3 regions of the Mesorhizobium sp. CA7 genome follow, and region 2 is predicted to be linked to each of the others. Evidence: predicted binding sites of a transcription regulator. Region 2 holds the regulator's gene; each other region holds the start of a gene.
What was found. Region 2 encodes LexA, which represses DNA repair genes until DNA is damaged. Its sites were predicted from a motif close to TGTTCNNNNTGTGTTCNG; they were not measured.
Positions count from the first base shown of each region.

Region 1: a site for LexA is predicted at 1,758-1,775, ahead of LB552_RS18035 (helicase-related protein). Genes of this name have one in related genera too.
Region 3: a site for LexA is predicted at 3,505-3,522, ahead of parE (DNA topoisomerase IV subunit B). Genes of this name have one in related genera too.

Region 1 is NZ_JAIUHH010000009.1:164,924-170,025, reverse strand. Features, by position in the region: gene LB552_RS18045 (acetyl-CoA C-acetyltransferase) at 1-379, shown strand, start outside; gene LB552_RS18040 (beta-ketoacyl-ACP reductase) at 499-1,221, shown strand; gene LB552_RS18035 (helicase-related protein) at 1,941-5,102, shown strand, end outside.
Region 2 is NZ_JAIUHH010000001.1:109,011-114,112, reverse strand. Features, by position in the region: gene gltX (glutamate--tRNA ligase) at 1-765, opposite strand, end outside; gene LB552_RS00490 (ComEC/Rec2 family competence protein) at 1,024-3,333, shown strand; gene lexA (transcriptional repressor LexA) at 3,369-4,103, opposite strand; gene kynU (kynureninase) at 4,536-5,102, shown strand, end outside.
Region 3 is NZ_JAIUHH010000001.1:480,013-485,114, reverse strand. Features, by position in the region: gene LB552_RS02335 (FUSC family protein) at 1-1,342, opposite strand, end outside; gene parE (DNA topoisomerase IV subunit B) at 1,385-3,439, opposite strand; gene cpaB (Flp pilus assembly protein CpaB) at 3,695-4,609, shown strand; gene LB552_RS02320 (type II and III secretion system protein family protein) at 4,639-5,102, shown strand, end outside.

The DNA.
Region 1 (5,102 bases), on a different contig from region 2:
CATCACCCCGCTGGTGCGCATCGCCTCCTGGGCGACCGCCGGCGTCGATCCGGCAATCATGGGCACGGGGCCTATTCCCGCTTCGAAGCGGGCGCTGGAGAAGGCCGGCTGGTCGGTCAAGGACCTCGACCTCGTCGAGGCCAACGAGGCGTTCGCCGCGCAGGCCTGCGCCGTCAACAAGGGCATGGGCTGGGATCCCTCGATCGTCAACGTCAACGGCGGCGCCATCGCCATCGGCCATCCGATCGGCGCTTCGGGCGCCCGCGTCTTCAACACGCTGGTCTACGAGATGCGTCGCCGCGGCGCCAAGAAGGGCCTTGCTACGCTGTGCATCGGCGGCGGCATGGGCGTTGCAATGTGCGTGGAAGCGCTGAACTGAGCGAATAGCGAATAGGGAGTAGCGAATAGGGAAAACGGCGTCGGCGCAGCAGGCTTCAATCCCCTACTCGCTATTCGCTACTCCCTATTCGCTCCTCCGATCAACAGGGAGGAGCACACATGACCAAAGTAGCAATCGTCACGGGCGGAACACGCGGCATCGGCGCGGCGATATCGGTCGCCTTGAAGACCGCCGGCTATTCGGTCGCGGCGAACTATGCCGGCAATGACGAGGCGGCCCAGAAATTCAAGGCCGAGACAGGTATCCCCGTCTACAAATGGTCCGTCGCCGACTACGAGGCCTGCGCCGCAGGCATCAAGCAGGTGGAGGCCGATCTCGGCCCGGTCTCCGTGCTGGTCAACAATGCCGGCATTACTCGCGACACCATGTTCCACAAGATGACGCCCGCACAGTGGAAGGAAGTGATCGACACCAACCTGTCCGGCGTCTTCAACATGACGCATCCTTTGTGGAGCGGCATGCGCGACCGCAAGTTCGGCCGCGTCATCACCATTTCCTCGATCAACGGCCAGAAGGGTCAGATGGGCCAGGTCAATTATTCGGCCTCGAAAGCCGGCGATATCGGCTTCACCAAGGCGCTGGCTCAAGAGGGGGCTCGCGCCGGCATCACAGTCAATGTCGTCTGCCCCGGCTACATCGCCACCGACATGGTCATGGCCGTGCCGGAAAAAGTACGGGAGTCGATCATCGCTCAGATCCCGGTCGGTCGCCTCGGCGAGCCGGAAGAGATCGCGCGCTGCGTCGTCTTCCTGGCTTCCGACGAAGCCGGCTTCATCACCGGCTCGACCATCACCGCCAATGGCGGCCAGTATTTCGCCTGACACCCCAGTAGGTCGCCCGACACCATTTACCGCCAAAGGCGGCTCCGGCACCGGAGCCGCCTTTTTTGTTCGCCGGCAGGCCGGCGCGACACCTTGCCTCAATTCGGCACGCAAAAGTTAACGGCCGCAGCCACGCTCTGTGCATAACCGCTGCGACAAGCTGTGAATCCTCGGTGGGCAAGCTGTGGATAACACCATATCTAGGGGTGAACAAACCGGGAAAACCGCCGGATCGCTGATTCGTCGCCGATTCGTTCCGGCTTTGGCCGGAAAGTTAACGGCTGGAGCTTCAATCGGCGCTGCAATGGTTAACCGCCGGTAGGAAAGATCAACAATTTCATAAGTTTGCCTGGTGGGCTCAAACAGCCTGGGACTGTTCCCCGGCAAAGGTTAACGGCGCTTCGCATCCGGCCGAGGCCAAGCAGGAATTGGGCCAATTCGGAGATTCAGCATGTGGTGAGACTCACCGTCAAAAAATCCACATATAGCCGTGAACAAACCCTGAATCAGAACGAGTCACCGATTCGTCGCTGATTCGTTCCAGACTCGTTCCAGCTGTTAACAAGCGGCCGATTTTGGCTGCTCCCTCCGGCATAGCCTGTTCGCGAGGGAACATTCCGCTTTCGCTTCACGCCCGAAGTCCCTATGTGTCGCCTGTCACACGCGGCGGCAGCGCCGTGCTTCAGACTACGGGCGGCAGAAACCTTATTTCCGAGCCGATGAACATCCAGCCGAAACACTCCCAGCCGCTGATCCTTTCGGGCCGCGACGTGACGGCCGTACTGGGCCCGACCAACACCGGCAAGACGCATCTCGCCATCGAGCGCATGGTCGCGCATGAAACCGGTGTCATCGGCCTACCGCTGAGGCTGCTCGCCCGCGAGGTCTATGCGCGCGTCTGCGAGAAGGTCGGCACCCACAAGGTGGCGCTGATCACCGGCGAGGAGAAGATCGTGCCCGCCGGCGCAAGATATTCGGTTTGCACCGTCGAGGCGATGCCGCGCGAGACCGACGCCGCCTTCGTCGCCATCGACGAGGTGCAGCTCGCCGGCGATCTCGAACGCGGCCATATCTTCACCGATCGCATCCTGCATCTGCGCGGCCGCCAGGAGACGCTGCTCCTGGGCGCGGCCACCATGCATGGCATCCTGCAGCGCCTGTTGAAGGGTGTGTCGGTGGTGACGCGGCCGCGGCTCTCGCACCTTGCCTATGCCGGCTCGAAGAAGCTTACCCGGTTGCCGCGGCGCACGGCGATCGTCGCCTTCTCGGCCGACGAGGTCTATGCGATCGCCGAGCTGATCCGCCGCCAGCAGGGGGGTGCTGCCGTCGTGCTCGGCGCTCTTTCCCCGCGCACCCGAAATGCCCAGGTGGAGATCTTCCAGTCCGGCGATGTCGACTATCTCGTCGCCACCGACGCCATCGGCATGGGCCTGAACCTCGATCTCGATCACGTCGCCTTCGCTCAGAACCGCAAGTTCGACGGCTATCAATACCGCAACCTGACCGCCGCCGAGCTTGGCCAGATCGCCGGCCGCGCCGGCCGGCACCTGCGCGACGGAACGTTCGGCGTCACCGGCCAGGTCGACCCGTTCGACGAGGATCTGGTCGCCAAGATCGAGGGACACGATTTCGATCCGGTGAAGGTGCTGCAGTGGCGCACCGCCGATTTCGACTTTTCCAGCCTCGATGCGCTGAAGCGCTCGATCGAGGCCAATGCGCCGGTCGAAGGCTTGACCCGCGCGCTGCCGGCCGTCGACGCGCAGGCGCTGGAACAGCTGTCGCGCGACGGCGACATCCGCGATTTGGCCACCGGCAAGGAGCGCGTGGCGCTGCTTTGGGAAGCCTGCGCGCTCCCCGACTATCGCAAGATCGCGCCGGCACAGCATGCCGATCTTATCGCCTCGATCTATATGGACCTTGCACGTCACGGCCATGTCGATGAGAATTACATGGCCGAGCAAGTGCGGCGCGCCGACACGACGGAAGGCGATATCGACACGCTATCGCACCGGATCGCGCAGATCCGCACCTGGACTTTCGTCTCCAACCGCCCGGGCTGGCTGGCCGATCAGCTACACTGGCAGGAAAAGACGCGCGAAATCGAAGACAGATTGTCGGATGCGCTGCATGAGCGGTTGACGAAACGCTTCGTAGACCGCAGGACTTCCGTCCTCATGCGGCGCCTTAGAGAAAATACCATGCCTGAAGCCGAAATCAGCCCCTCCGGAACCGTCCTCGTCGAAGGCCATCATGTCGGCGAGTTGCAGGGGTTCCGCTTCACCGCCGACCAGAGCGCCGGCGGCGAGGACGCCAAGGCGGTGCGCACCGCCGCCCAGAAGGCGCTCGCGGCCGAGTTCGAGGCGCGCGCCGAGCGCTTTGCCGCCTGCGCCAATGGCGACCTGGCTTTGGGCTCGGACGGCGTCCTGCGCTGGATCGGGGCGCCGATCGGCACGCTGGTCGCCGCCGACGAGGCGCTGAAGCCGCGCCTGGTTCTGCTTGCCGACGAGCAGCTGACCGGCCCCGCTCGCGACAAGGTCGCGGCGCGCGCCGAGCGTTTCGTCAATTTCCAGATCGAAACGCTTTTGAAGCCGCTGGTCGACCTGAAGAATGCCGACCAGCTCGCCGGCATCGCGCGCGGCATCGCCTTCCAGCTGGTCGAGCATTTCGGCCTGATCAATCGCCGCGACATCGCGGAGGAGATGAAGTCGCTCGACCAGGAAGGCCGCGCAGCGCTTCGCCGCCTCGGCGTCCGCTTCGGCGCCTACCATGTCTTCGTGCCGGCGCTGATCAAGCCGGCGCCGGCTGGCCTAGTGACGTTGCTGTGGGCGCTGAAGAACGACGGCAAGGACAAGCCCGGCTTCGGCGATGTGGTGCATGCGCTGGCCTCCGGCCGCACCTCCGTGGTCATCGACCCGGCCTTCGACAAGACCTTCTACAAGCTCGCCGGCTACCGCAATCTCGGCCGCCGCGCCGTGCGCGTCGATATCCTCGAGCGGCTTGCCGACCTCATTCGCCCGGCGACCAACTGGAAGCCCGGCCTCGGCCAGCGTCCAGACGGCGCCTATGACGGTCACGCCTTCATGGTGACGCCGCCGATGATGTCGATCCTCGGCGCCACGGCCGACGACATGGAGGAGATCCTGAAAGGTCTCGGCTATCGCTCGGAGGCCAAGCCGGCCGCCGAGGTTAAGGCGAAGCTCGACGCGCTGGACGACGCCGCCCGCGAAGCGGCCGCGGCCAAGCTCGCCGCGGATAATGCCGCGCGCGCCGCGCGGGAGGCAGAGGCACAAGCCGCGGCAACTGATACGGTCGCGGAGGTAACGGTCGGGGGCTCGGAGCCGGCTGCCGCCGAAGCTCCGGCTGAAGCCGTCGCGGACGTGGCGGTGGACGCTGCCACGGCAGAGCCGGCAGAAGCTCCGGCCGAGGTTACGGAAGAGGCCGCAGCGGTGGAAGACGCCGCAGCGGTGGACATTGCGGCAGCGCCCGAGTCGGCCGAAAGCGCCGACGCTCTTACCTCTCCCCACCACCAGGTGGAGGATAGTGCCGGCGGCGAGGCGCCAGCCGAAGCCGAGGAACCAAAACCTGTACTCCTGTGGCGCCAGGCGCGTTTCGACCATCAGCGTCCGCGCCATCGCCACGACAACCGTCGCGACAATCGCCCGCGCGGCGCCCAGCCCGCACGCGAGACAGGCGCCGCAAGCGGTCAGCCCGGCGATCGGCCCGCCCAGGAAGGCCGCCGCGAGCAGCGCGAAGGCGCCGGCAAGCCGCGCTTCGACCGCTCTAAGTTCAAGCCGAGGCCCGAGACGGGCGACCGGCGTGAGGGCGCTGAACGGCGCGAAGGCAAGCCGCAAGGCGAACGCCGCGAAGGCCGGCCGGACTGG
Region 2 (5,102 bases):
GGCGCGATATGCCTCGACGCCGAGCGCGCCGTGCCGCTTCGACAGCTTGGCGCCGTCGGCGCCGTGGATCAGCGGGATGTGCGACATCGATGGCACATCCCAGCCCATGGCGTTGTAGATCACCGTCTGGCGCGCGGCATTGGTCAGGTGATCGTCGCCGCGGATGATGTGGGTGACGCCCATGTCGTGATCGTCGACGACGACGGCATGCATGTAGGTCGGGACGCCATCGGAACGCAGGATGATGAAGTCGTCGAGATCCTTGTTGGGGAAGCGCACCTCGCCCTGCACGCGGTCGTTGACGATCGTCACGCCCTCGGTCGGCGCCTTGATGCGGATCGCGCCCTTGACGCCTGCCGGCGCCTCGGAGGGGCCGCGGTCGCGCCAATGGCCGTTGTAACGCGGCGGCAGGCCTTTGGCACGTGCGGCCTCGCGCATCGCCTCCAGCTCCGCCGGCGTCTCGTAGCTGTAATAGGCCTTGCCCATGCGCACGAGCTCCTCCGCCACCTCGCGGTGACGCGGCGCGCGCTCGAACTGCGAGACGGCTTCGCCATCCCAGGAGAGGCCAAGCCAGGTCAGCCCGTCGAGAATGGCGGCCGTGGCGGCTTCGGTGGAGCGCTCGCGATCGGTATCCTCGATGCGCAACAGCATCGTGCCGCCGGTGTGCTTGGCATAGAGCCAGTTGAACAGCGCCGTGCGCGCCCCGCCGATATGCAGGTAGCCTGTGGGCGAGGGGGCAAAACGGGTGACGACCTTGTCGGACATGGAACTCTCGAGGAAGCGCTGAAAAATGCATGTTTCGCGCAGACTTCCACGCGACCGGCGTTCATGTAGCATAGGCGGTCTGGGGCGCAAGGGGCAGACCCGATGGCTGGACGTGGCCGGGGCGCGGAGGAGGGCGGGGGAACGACAGCAGGCGTCAGCGAACGCCTGATGTTTGCTCATGCCGTGCCCGAAGAGGGAACGCCGCTTTCGCTTCCGGCGCCGCGTCCGCCAGCCGGGCTTCTGCCGACTGGCGGCGGCATGTTACCGCCAGCATCGCCGACAGCCAACGACGGCCGGATCCGCAGACAGCTTGGCCGCGTTTCGCTTCCTGCTCTGCGCCGAAGCGTTGCGGTCGCCGCCACCACCGAGCTCGACCGTGGCGTCGGCTTTCTGCTGGTGCCGGTGTTCCTGGCAGCCGGCGTGATCTGTTACTTCTCGCTGAGCGCCGAGCCGGACCTCTACAGGCCGCTCGCGGCGGTCGCCCTGATGGCGGTCTGCGCGGCGGTCTCGCGTTCCCGGCACAGAACGCACCTTGTCTTCATGGCGGCGTTTTTCTGCGCCTTGGGCTTTCTCGCGGCCAAGGTGGAGACCTGGCGGATGGCGACCCCGATGCTGGGTTCCGAAATCCAGACACGGCTGACGGGCCGCCTCGTCACCGCCGAGGCGATGGCCAACGGCCGTGTCCGGCTCACCATAGATCTGATATCCACGGAGCGTCCGAAGCTGCGCTACGCGCCGAACCGCATCAGGCTGTCGGCGCGCAGGATCCCGTCCGGCATGACAGCCGGGTCGATGCTGACCGGCTATGCCAAGCTGCTGCCGCCGACAGGTCCGGTCAGGCCGGACAGCTACGACTTTTCGTTCGACAGCTATTTTGCCGGCATCGGCGCCAGCGGCTTTTTCCTGGGCGATCCGAAACTTGTCGCGCCGACCCCGACTGCGGCAACGGAAGTGCCGTTTGGCGCGCGCGTGGCATCGGCCATAGAAAATGCTCGCGAGGGGATTGCCGACCACATCAGGAGCAGCATCGGGGGTTCCGAGGGCGAGATCGCGGCGGCGCTGATCGTCGGCGTTCGTGCCGGCATTCCGGAACAAATCAACGAGTCGATGCGGCGGACCGGCATCTACCACATCATTTCGATCTCCGGCCTGCACATGGCGCTGGTCGCCGGCACGATCATGGTCCTGCTACGGGGCGCCTTCGCGCTGTTTCCGGATTTCTCGTCGCGCCGGCCGGTGAAGAAATATGCCGCTGGCATCGCGCTGGCGTCGATCGCCGCCTATCTCGTGATCTCCGGCATCGTGGTGGCGGCCGAGCGAAGCTTCATCATGCTTGGCGTGATGCTGGTCGCCGTGCTTTTCGACCGCGCAGCGCTGACCATGCGCAACCTGGCGATCTCTGCCATCGCCGTCATCCTGGTCTCGCCGCATGAAGTGGTCGGCCCGAGCTTCCAGATGTCCTTCGCTGCCACCGCCGCCCTGGTCGGCGCCTATGCCGGCTTTGCCGACTATCGCGCCGGCAAAACGACCGCGCCGCCGGCAAAGCGTTCGTTTCTCGGGTTCCTATCGCGAAAACTGGCGATTGGAGCGGGTGGCGCCGCCGTGACGTCGCTCATCGCGGGCAGCGCGACATTGTTGTTTGCCATCTGGCACTTCCAGCGGGTGTCGCCGCTCAGCCTGCTGGCCAATCTGGCGGTCATGCCGATCGTCTCATTGGTCGTCATGCCGTTCGCCGTGCTGAGCGCGCTGGCCATGCCCTTCGGCTTAGACGGTCCCTTCCTCTTTGTCATGGGCAAAGGCCTGACGGCGATGATCACCATTTCGGCATGGATTTCCGAGCGCTCACCGGTCGACGCCGTCGGGCTGATCTCGATCCAGTCGGTGCTGCTGGCGACGGTCGCGCTGGTCATCGCGACCATGGCTACCACCTGGCTGAGGCTTGCCGCCGTACCTTTCGCGCTCGCTGCGCTGCTGGCCATTTCGCACGTCCGCACACCGGACGTGCTTATCTCGGAGGATGCGCATCTGGTGGCGATGCCGATCGGCGGCGGCGAGCTTGCCGTCAATCGCGAACGCTCCAACGAGTTCACCACCGACAACTGGAAACGGGCGCTGAAAGCCGAGGAGATCGTGCCCCCGGAAAGGTTCGCCAAAGATACGCTGGACATTGCCGATCCCGTCGACCTGCCGCCCGGCTCGCCCTTCTATTGCAGCGGCGATCTCTGCATCGGTCGGCATCCTTCCGGCGCGATCGTCGCGCTCGCCGAGACCCGCGACACCGCCCGGCCGGCCTGCGGCTTCGCCGACCTCATCGTCATCAACGACGCCACGGCCTATAACCCTTGCCGCGATCCGCGTGTGCTCGTCGTCACCAAGCGGCAGCTGGCGCGCGACGGCAGCGCCGCCGTTTTCTTCGATCCGCAATCGGCAACCGCGCGGCCAACCGTCCGCTACGCGGTCGTAGAACCATACCGACCCTGGCACGAGCAGCGGAAATACACGCGCGAGGCGAGGGGACTGGCGCCCTATAAGCAGCCGGAAAAACCAGCCGCCGCACCGGCCCAATAGATTGTCGTCCGGGCGAAGACGGCGAGCAGTTCTGCTCAGTAGCGGCGAATAAGTCCGACGAGCTTGCCCTGAACCTTGACCCGGTCCGGTCCGAAGATCCGGGTCTCATAGGCCGGGTTGGCGGCCTCGAGCGCGATCGAGGCACCCTTGCGGCGGAAACGCTTAAGCGTCGCCTCCTCATCGTCGACCAGCGCCACCACGATCTCGCCCGGGCTTGCGGTGTTGGCATTGCGGATGATGACGGTGTCGCCATCGAAGATGCCGGCCTCGATCATCGAGTCGCCCTTGACCTCCAACGCGTAATGCTCGCCGCCCATGATCATGTCCGGCGGCACCGAGATCGAATGCGTCTGGTGCTGGATGGCGTCAATCGGCACGCCGGCGGCGATGCGGCCCATCACCGGAATGGATACGGCCGCCGCGGCCTCGTCGTCATTGCTTGGCGTCGGAGTGCGCGATGGCGTCGTCGGCTTGACCTGGCGACTGAGATTGCCTTGGCCGCCCTGGATGACGCTCGGCGAAAACTTCTTCGCGGCATTCAGGCCAGGCGCGATTGAGTCGGGCAGGCGCAGCACTTCCAGCGCGCGCGCCCGGTTCGGCAGCCGGCGAATGAAGCCGCGTTCTTCCAGCGCCGTGATCAGCCGGTGGATGCCGGACTTGGAGGCAAGGTCGAGCGCCTCCTTCATCTCATCGAAGGATGGAGGAATCCCGCTCTCCTTCAGGCGTTCATGGATGAACATCAGGAGTTCATGTTGTTTGCGCGTCAGCATCGGCGGCCCCCACGGGTTCTGAAACCAGAATCAGAAAAACAAACCCAGAACAAACACTATCTGTTCCAGTTGTGTTCCGCAACCGTTTAAAGTTTAGTGAATTTGTTAAGGCTGCCGAAACAATGTCGTATCCGGTGACGGCCGGCTGCCCCTCGTGGGGCAGCGGCATTGATTTCGCTCGATTTTGGAGTTCCCCTTACGCTGAAATACAACCCGCCACGATCACGAAGCCGTGGTTGGGATCACGTCGGCTCTACCGTAAGCGCGTGGCACCGTGAACGAAACGAACCCAAAATGCCAACCTTGGCGAAGTTCCGATCCGCAGTCTTCGCCGTCTATGGACCAGCTAACATAGGACCAAAGGTTCTTGCCCTGTCGCCGACGGTGGTGAGACAACCCCCTTGGCCAGATCGAAATGGAGGCGGCAGCACAATGAGGGGAATTCCTGATCTCGCCGAAGTCGAGGCGATGGATGCCGCGGATCCGCTGCGCGCCATGCGCGATCGCTTCGTCTTGCCGGAAGACGTCATATACCTCGACGGCAATTCGCTGGGCGCTGCTTCGATCGACGCCTTCAGCGAGATCGAGACTGCCGCGAGGCAGGAATGGGCGCGGGATCTCATCCGCGCCTGGAACACCGCCGGCTGGTTCGATATGCCCATCGAGTTGGGTGACCAGCTAGGGCGCCTGATCGGCGCGAAACCCGGCCAGACGGTCGTTTGCGACACGACTTCGATCAATATCTACAAGGTCCTGCATGCGGCACTTGCAATGCTGCCCGAGCGTTCGGTGATCGTTGCCGAGGGCGACAGCTTTCCGACCGACCTCTACATGGCGGAAGGCGTCGCATCGACGCGGCCCGGCACGGTGCTGCGGCTCGAAGGCACCGATGCCCCGACGATTGAGGAACTGGTTGACGATCGCGTCGCGGTCATCCTGGTCAACCACGTCAACTACAAATCCGGCCGGCTGCGCGACATGGCGGCGCTCACCCGCAAG
Region 3 (5,102 bases), 370 kb from region 2:
CAACAAGGAAGGCAAAAGGCAGCGCGATCAGCGTGCCGGTGAAAAAACCCCAGGCGGACTGCACGGGATCTGGGCGCGATGCGAACAGGCTGGAGACGACGGCGACGAGGATGACGGTGCCGGCGGCTTCCGACCATCTGGTCGTCAGCCAAAAAATCGCCACGAGCAACGTCGCCAGTGCGGCGCGCACGGCATTGCGCCATGCGGCCTGGTAGTCGCGGTGGACAACCAGCGCCGGCTGGCCCCGCTCGCTCGATTTGCTGGAGACAGGCGAGCGAAGCGCCTCCAGCCCGCGCATCACCTGCTTCAGCGCCTCGGCGAAATCGCCGGCGATGGTCAGTCGGGTGATGGTGCCGACCTTGTCTTCGCCGTTATCCTTGGAGCCGGTATCGTTGGGCAGTTCGGGCATCTCCCTGGCCTTGCTCGCGATCGCGCCGAGCCTTGCCACCCATGGCCCGGTGTCATCGAGCGCGCCGGGCGTCGCCGCCAGTTCACCGACGAAGGCTTTCAGCTCGCTGCGCACGGGAATGAGCGCCGCGTTCTTCGGCCTGCGGTGGCTGTGCAACGCGCGCGCCGCCGAAAGCGCCCACAGAAGCTGGCCGATCGTGCGCCGCACCGGATGGGCGCGAGTGGCGAAGCTCGGCGCCTCCAGCCGCGCATAGGTGCGCATCTCAGCGAGCGTCTGGGCATCGGCGATCAGCTTGCGCTGGAGCGCGGCGAGGCTCGCCGGGTCGCCGCCGGAAAAGGCGCCGCCGGCATATTCGGCAAGGTCGAGGATGCTGCGCTTCAACCTGGAAATGATAGCGTCGGCCGCGAGCTTTGGCAGGATCAACCGGCTGGTGACGCCGGCGCAGACGATGCCGAGCACGATCTCCGCGCAACGCGCGACGGCGAGGTCGACGACAATATGCGGTTGTCCGAGGGCCGGCAGGCTGATGATCATCGCCGTGTAGCCGGCAAGCGCGGCGCCATAGGCTTCCGGATTGCGCAACAGCGACGAGACCAGCGTGCAGACGCCGATCCAGAGCGCTAGCACGGTGACAAGCAGCCACGGGTCGGCGCCGAACAGTGAAGTGATGCCGACTGCGGCGAGACCGCCGGCCAGCGTGCCGAGCAGCCGGTAGAAGCCCTTTGCCAGCACCATGCCGGCGACCGGCTGCGCGACGATGAACACCGTCATCATCGCCCATTGCGGATGATCGAGCTTCAGCGCATAGGCGGCAAGCAGCGCGACCAGTCCGGCCGAAACCGTGCGTAGGGCAAAAATCCAGTCCGAACGGGTCGGCTGCGTCAGACCGCTTAAGGGCCTCTCGACAAGCTCTTTAAACCGCGTCCAGGTCACACCGGTTCTCCGTGCCGGAGCCTGTTATGGACCGGACGGCGTTCAGATATCCAGCACGTCCGTCTCGGCGAATTCGGCGCGCTCCTGGATGAAGCGGAAACGCGCCTCGGGCTTGGTGCCCATCAGCGCGTCGACGGCATCCCTGGTGGCCTGCTCGGCGTCGATCACGTCGACCCTCAAAAGCGTGCGCTTCCTCGGATCCATCGTGGTCTCCTTGAGCTGTGAGGCCATCATCTCGCCCAGGCCCTTGAAGCGGCCGATCTCGACCTTGCCGCGCCCGGTGAACTCGGTGCGCAGCAACTCGTCCTTGTGCGCGTCGTCGCGGGCATAGCCGACCTTGCCGCCTTGCCGGATCGAATAGAGCGGCGGCACGGCCATGTAGAGATGGCCGCCGCGGATCAGGTTCGGCATCTCCTGATAGAAGAAGGTGATCAGCAACGAAGCGATGTGCGCGCCGTCGACGTCGGCGTCGGTCATGATGATCACGCGGTCGTAGCGCAGATCCTCGTCGCGATATTTGGAACGCGTGCCGCAGCCGAGCGCCTGGATGAGATCGGAAATCTGCTGGTTGGCGGCAAGCTTGTCGTTGCCGGCGGAGGCGACATTGAGAATCTTGCCGCGCAGCGGCAGCACTGCCTGGCTGGCGCGGTCGCGCGCCTGCTTGGCCGAGCCGCCGGCCGAGTCGCCCTCGACGATAAAGATCTCGGCGCCGGCGGCGGCGTTCTGCGTGCAGTCGGCAAGCTTGCCCGGAAGGCGCAGCTTGCGCACCGCGCTTTTGCGGGAGACTTCCTTTTCCTGGCGGCGCCGCACGCGTTCGTCGGCGCGCGCGATGACCCAGTCCAGAAGCTTGGAGGCTTCCTGCGGATTGTCTGCCAGCCAGTGGTCGAACGGGTCGCGAAGGGCGTTTTCGACGATGCGCATTGCCTCGATCGTCGCCAGCCTGTCCTTGGTCTGGCCGACGAATTCCGGCTCGCGGATGAACACCGACAGCATGCCGGCGGCCGAGATCATCACGTCATCGGTGGTGATGATCGAAGCGCGCTTGTTGCCGATGAGGTCGGCGTAAGCGCGCAACCCGCGCGTCAGCACGTTGCGGAAGCCGGCCTCATGCGTGCCGCCTTCGGGGGTCGGAATGGTGTTGCAATAGGAGTTGAGGAAACCGTCGCCGCCGAACCAGGTCACAGCCCATTCGAGCGAACCGTGGCCGCCCTGCTTGTCGCTCTTCCCGGCGAAAACCTCGCGCGTGACCTGGAATTCGTCGCCCAGCGTCGCCTTGAGATAGTCCTTGAGGCCGCCGGGGAAATGGAACTCGGCCTTTGCCGGCGTCTGATCCTTGTCCTTGATCAGCGACGGATCGCAGGTCCAGCGGATCTCGACGCCGCCGAACAGATAGGCCTTCGAGCGCGTCATGCGGTAAAGGCGCGCCGGTTCGAAGGCGGCGCCCTTGCCGAAAATCTGCTCGTCAGGATGGAAACGGGTCTTCGTGCCGCGGCGGTTGTGGACCTCGCCGAGATGCTCCAATCCACTGACCGGGACGCCGCGCGAAAAACGCTGCCGGTAGAGCTGACGACCCCGCGCGACCTCGACCTCGAGGTGGTCGGACAGCGCATTGACGACCGAGACGCCGACGCCGTGCAAGCCGCCGGAGGTCTCGTAAACCTTGGAGTCGAACTTGCCGCCCGAATGCAGCGTGGTCATGATGACTTCGAGCGCCGGCTTCTTGAATTTCGGATGCGGATCGACCGGGATGCCGCGGCCGTTGTCGGTGACGGTCAGGAAGCCGTCGGCGGAAAGCTCGACGTCGATGAAGGTGGCGTGGCCGGCCACCGCTTCGTCCATCGAATTGTCGATGACCTCGGCGAACAGGTGGTGCATCGCCTTGTCGTCGGTGCCGCCGATATACATGCCCGGACGGCGCCGCACCGGCTCGAGCCCTTCCAGCACCTCGATATCGGCGGCGCTGTAGCCCTCGCTGCCGTCGCGGGTGGCGGTCGTACGCTTCGCTGCCTGCACTAGCGGATCGGCGGGCCGTGAGGGCGCGCGCACCGGCTGTGCCGGCTTTTCCATCTTGCCGAAGAGGTCGTTGCTGTCGTCCATGCTGGGCCTAGCGTCCGGTAATGCGAATCATTCCTCGATACTGCCACGCTTTTGGCGGGCGAACGAGTTCCTGTTCCGTTCAGGGATTCAAACTGTCTCTTATTTCAAAACCATTCGATAACCAAGCCGGCCGAAATAGGGCGATCGGCGGGTCGCGGGATTCCTGATTCTTTAACATTAACGCCTAGCGTGAGACCCAACTAACAAAAGACCACGGGCGTCAGGGGTTCCATTGTGAGGGGCAAGGCCATAACCATGATCGGCATCGCCGCCGTTTTCGGCGCGATCTCGATCTTTGCGGCGGATTTCTGGGTCAAGAGCCAGGCGAAGGCTCAGGCCGAGGTCAAGGTCGTCGTGGCGCCGCAGCAGCCCAAGGTCGAGTTCAAGACCATCGTGGTGGCGCACGCGCCGCTGCGCTACGGCATGGAGCTTGGACGGCCGCAACTCGCCGAGATTCCGTGGCCGCAGGATTCGCTGCCGCAGGGCGCTTTCCCGACGATCGACAAGCTGCTTGCGGACGGCAGCCGGGTCGTGCTGTCGCCGATCGAGGTCAACGAACCGGTGCTGCTCACCAAGCTGTCGGGACCGAACGGCCGCGCCACGCTTTCCAATATGCTGTCGGCGGGAATGCGGGCCGTCACCATCCGCACCGACGAGATCGCCGGCGTCGGCGGCTTCATCACGCCGGGAGACCGCGTCGACGTCGTGCTGACGCGCGATGCTGGGGACATCCAGGAAGTGTCCAAGAATGCTCAAGGGGCTGCCGGCTCGACCGTTACGTCCGAGATCGTTGTCTCCGATGCCAAGGTGCTCTCGGTCGGACAGGGCGCCGATGAACGCAAGACCGAGCCGCAAGTCGCCAATTCGGTGACCATCGAGGTGACCAACGACGGGGCGCAGAAGGTGGCGCTTGCCCGCACCGTCGGCACGCTGTCGTTGTCGCTGCGGTCGGCCGCCGACGCCAGCGCCAGCGAAAGCGGGCTGACGACCATCTCGTCCTTCGGCGGTTCGGTTGCCACAAATGCGCAGGCGAGCGCGGCCTCGCTCGTCAATGCGGTGACGAAGGACCAGGACGAGCCGAAATTCAAGACGGTGATCGTGACGCGCGGCGACAAGGTCGAGGAATACAAGGTTCCTTCGCGGCAACCGCCGCAGGAACTGCAGCAATAGCCGGTGGGGACCGGCGGGGACGGGGCAAGATGTTCGGGTTTGATGCATTTCGGACGACCGGGGGATGGCGTCTTCTCGGCGTGATTGCGCTGGCGGCGACAGTGCTTGGCGTCGCCGCGCCGGCAAGGGCTGGCAATGACGTCGTCTATGTCTCGGCGAACAAGAACGCCTCGATCAAGGTCGCCAAGGGCAAGCCGAAGACGATCATGACGAGCGCCGCCTTCTACCAGATCGTCATCGGCGACCCGGAGATCGCCAACGTCAACCCGCTGACCGATAAATCCTTCTATGTGCTGGGCAACAACCTGGGTACTACCGGCATTGCCCTGTTCGACCAGAACAAGCAGCTTGTCGGCACCATCGACATCGAGGTGACGCTGGATACCGACCAGTTGGCCAGCACCATCCGCGCCAGCGTGCCCGACGCCAAGATCAAGGTTGGCTCGGCAAACGGGCGCGTCGTGCTGTCGGGCGAAGCCGATGATGCTGTCGC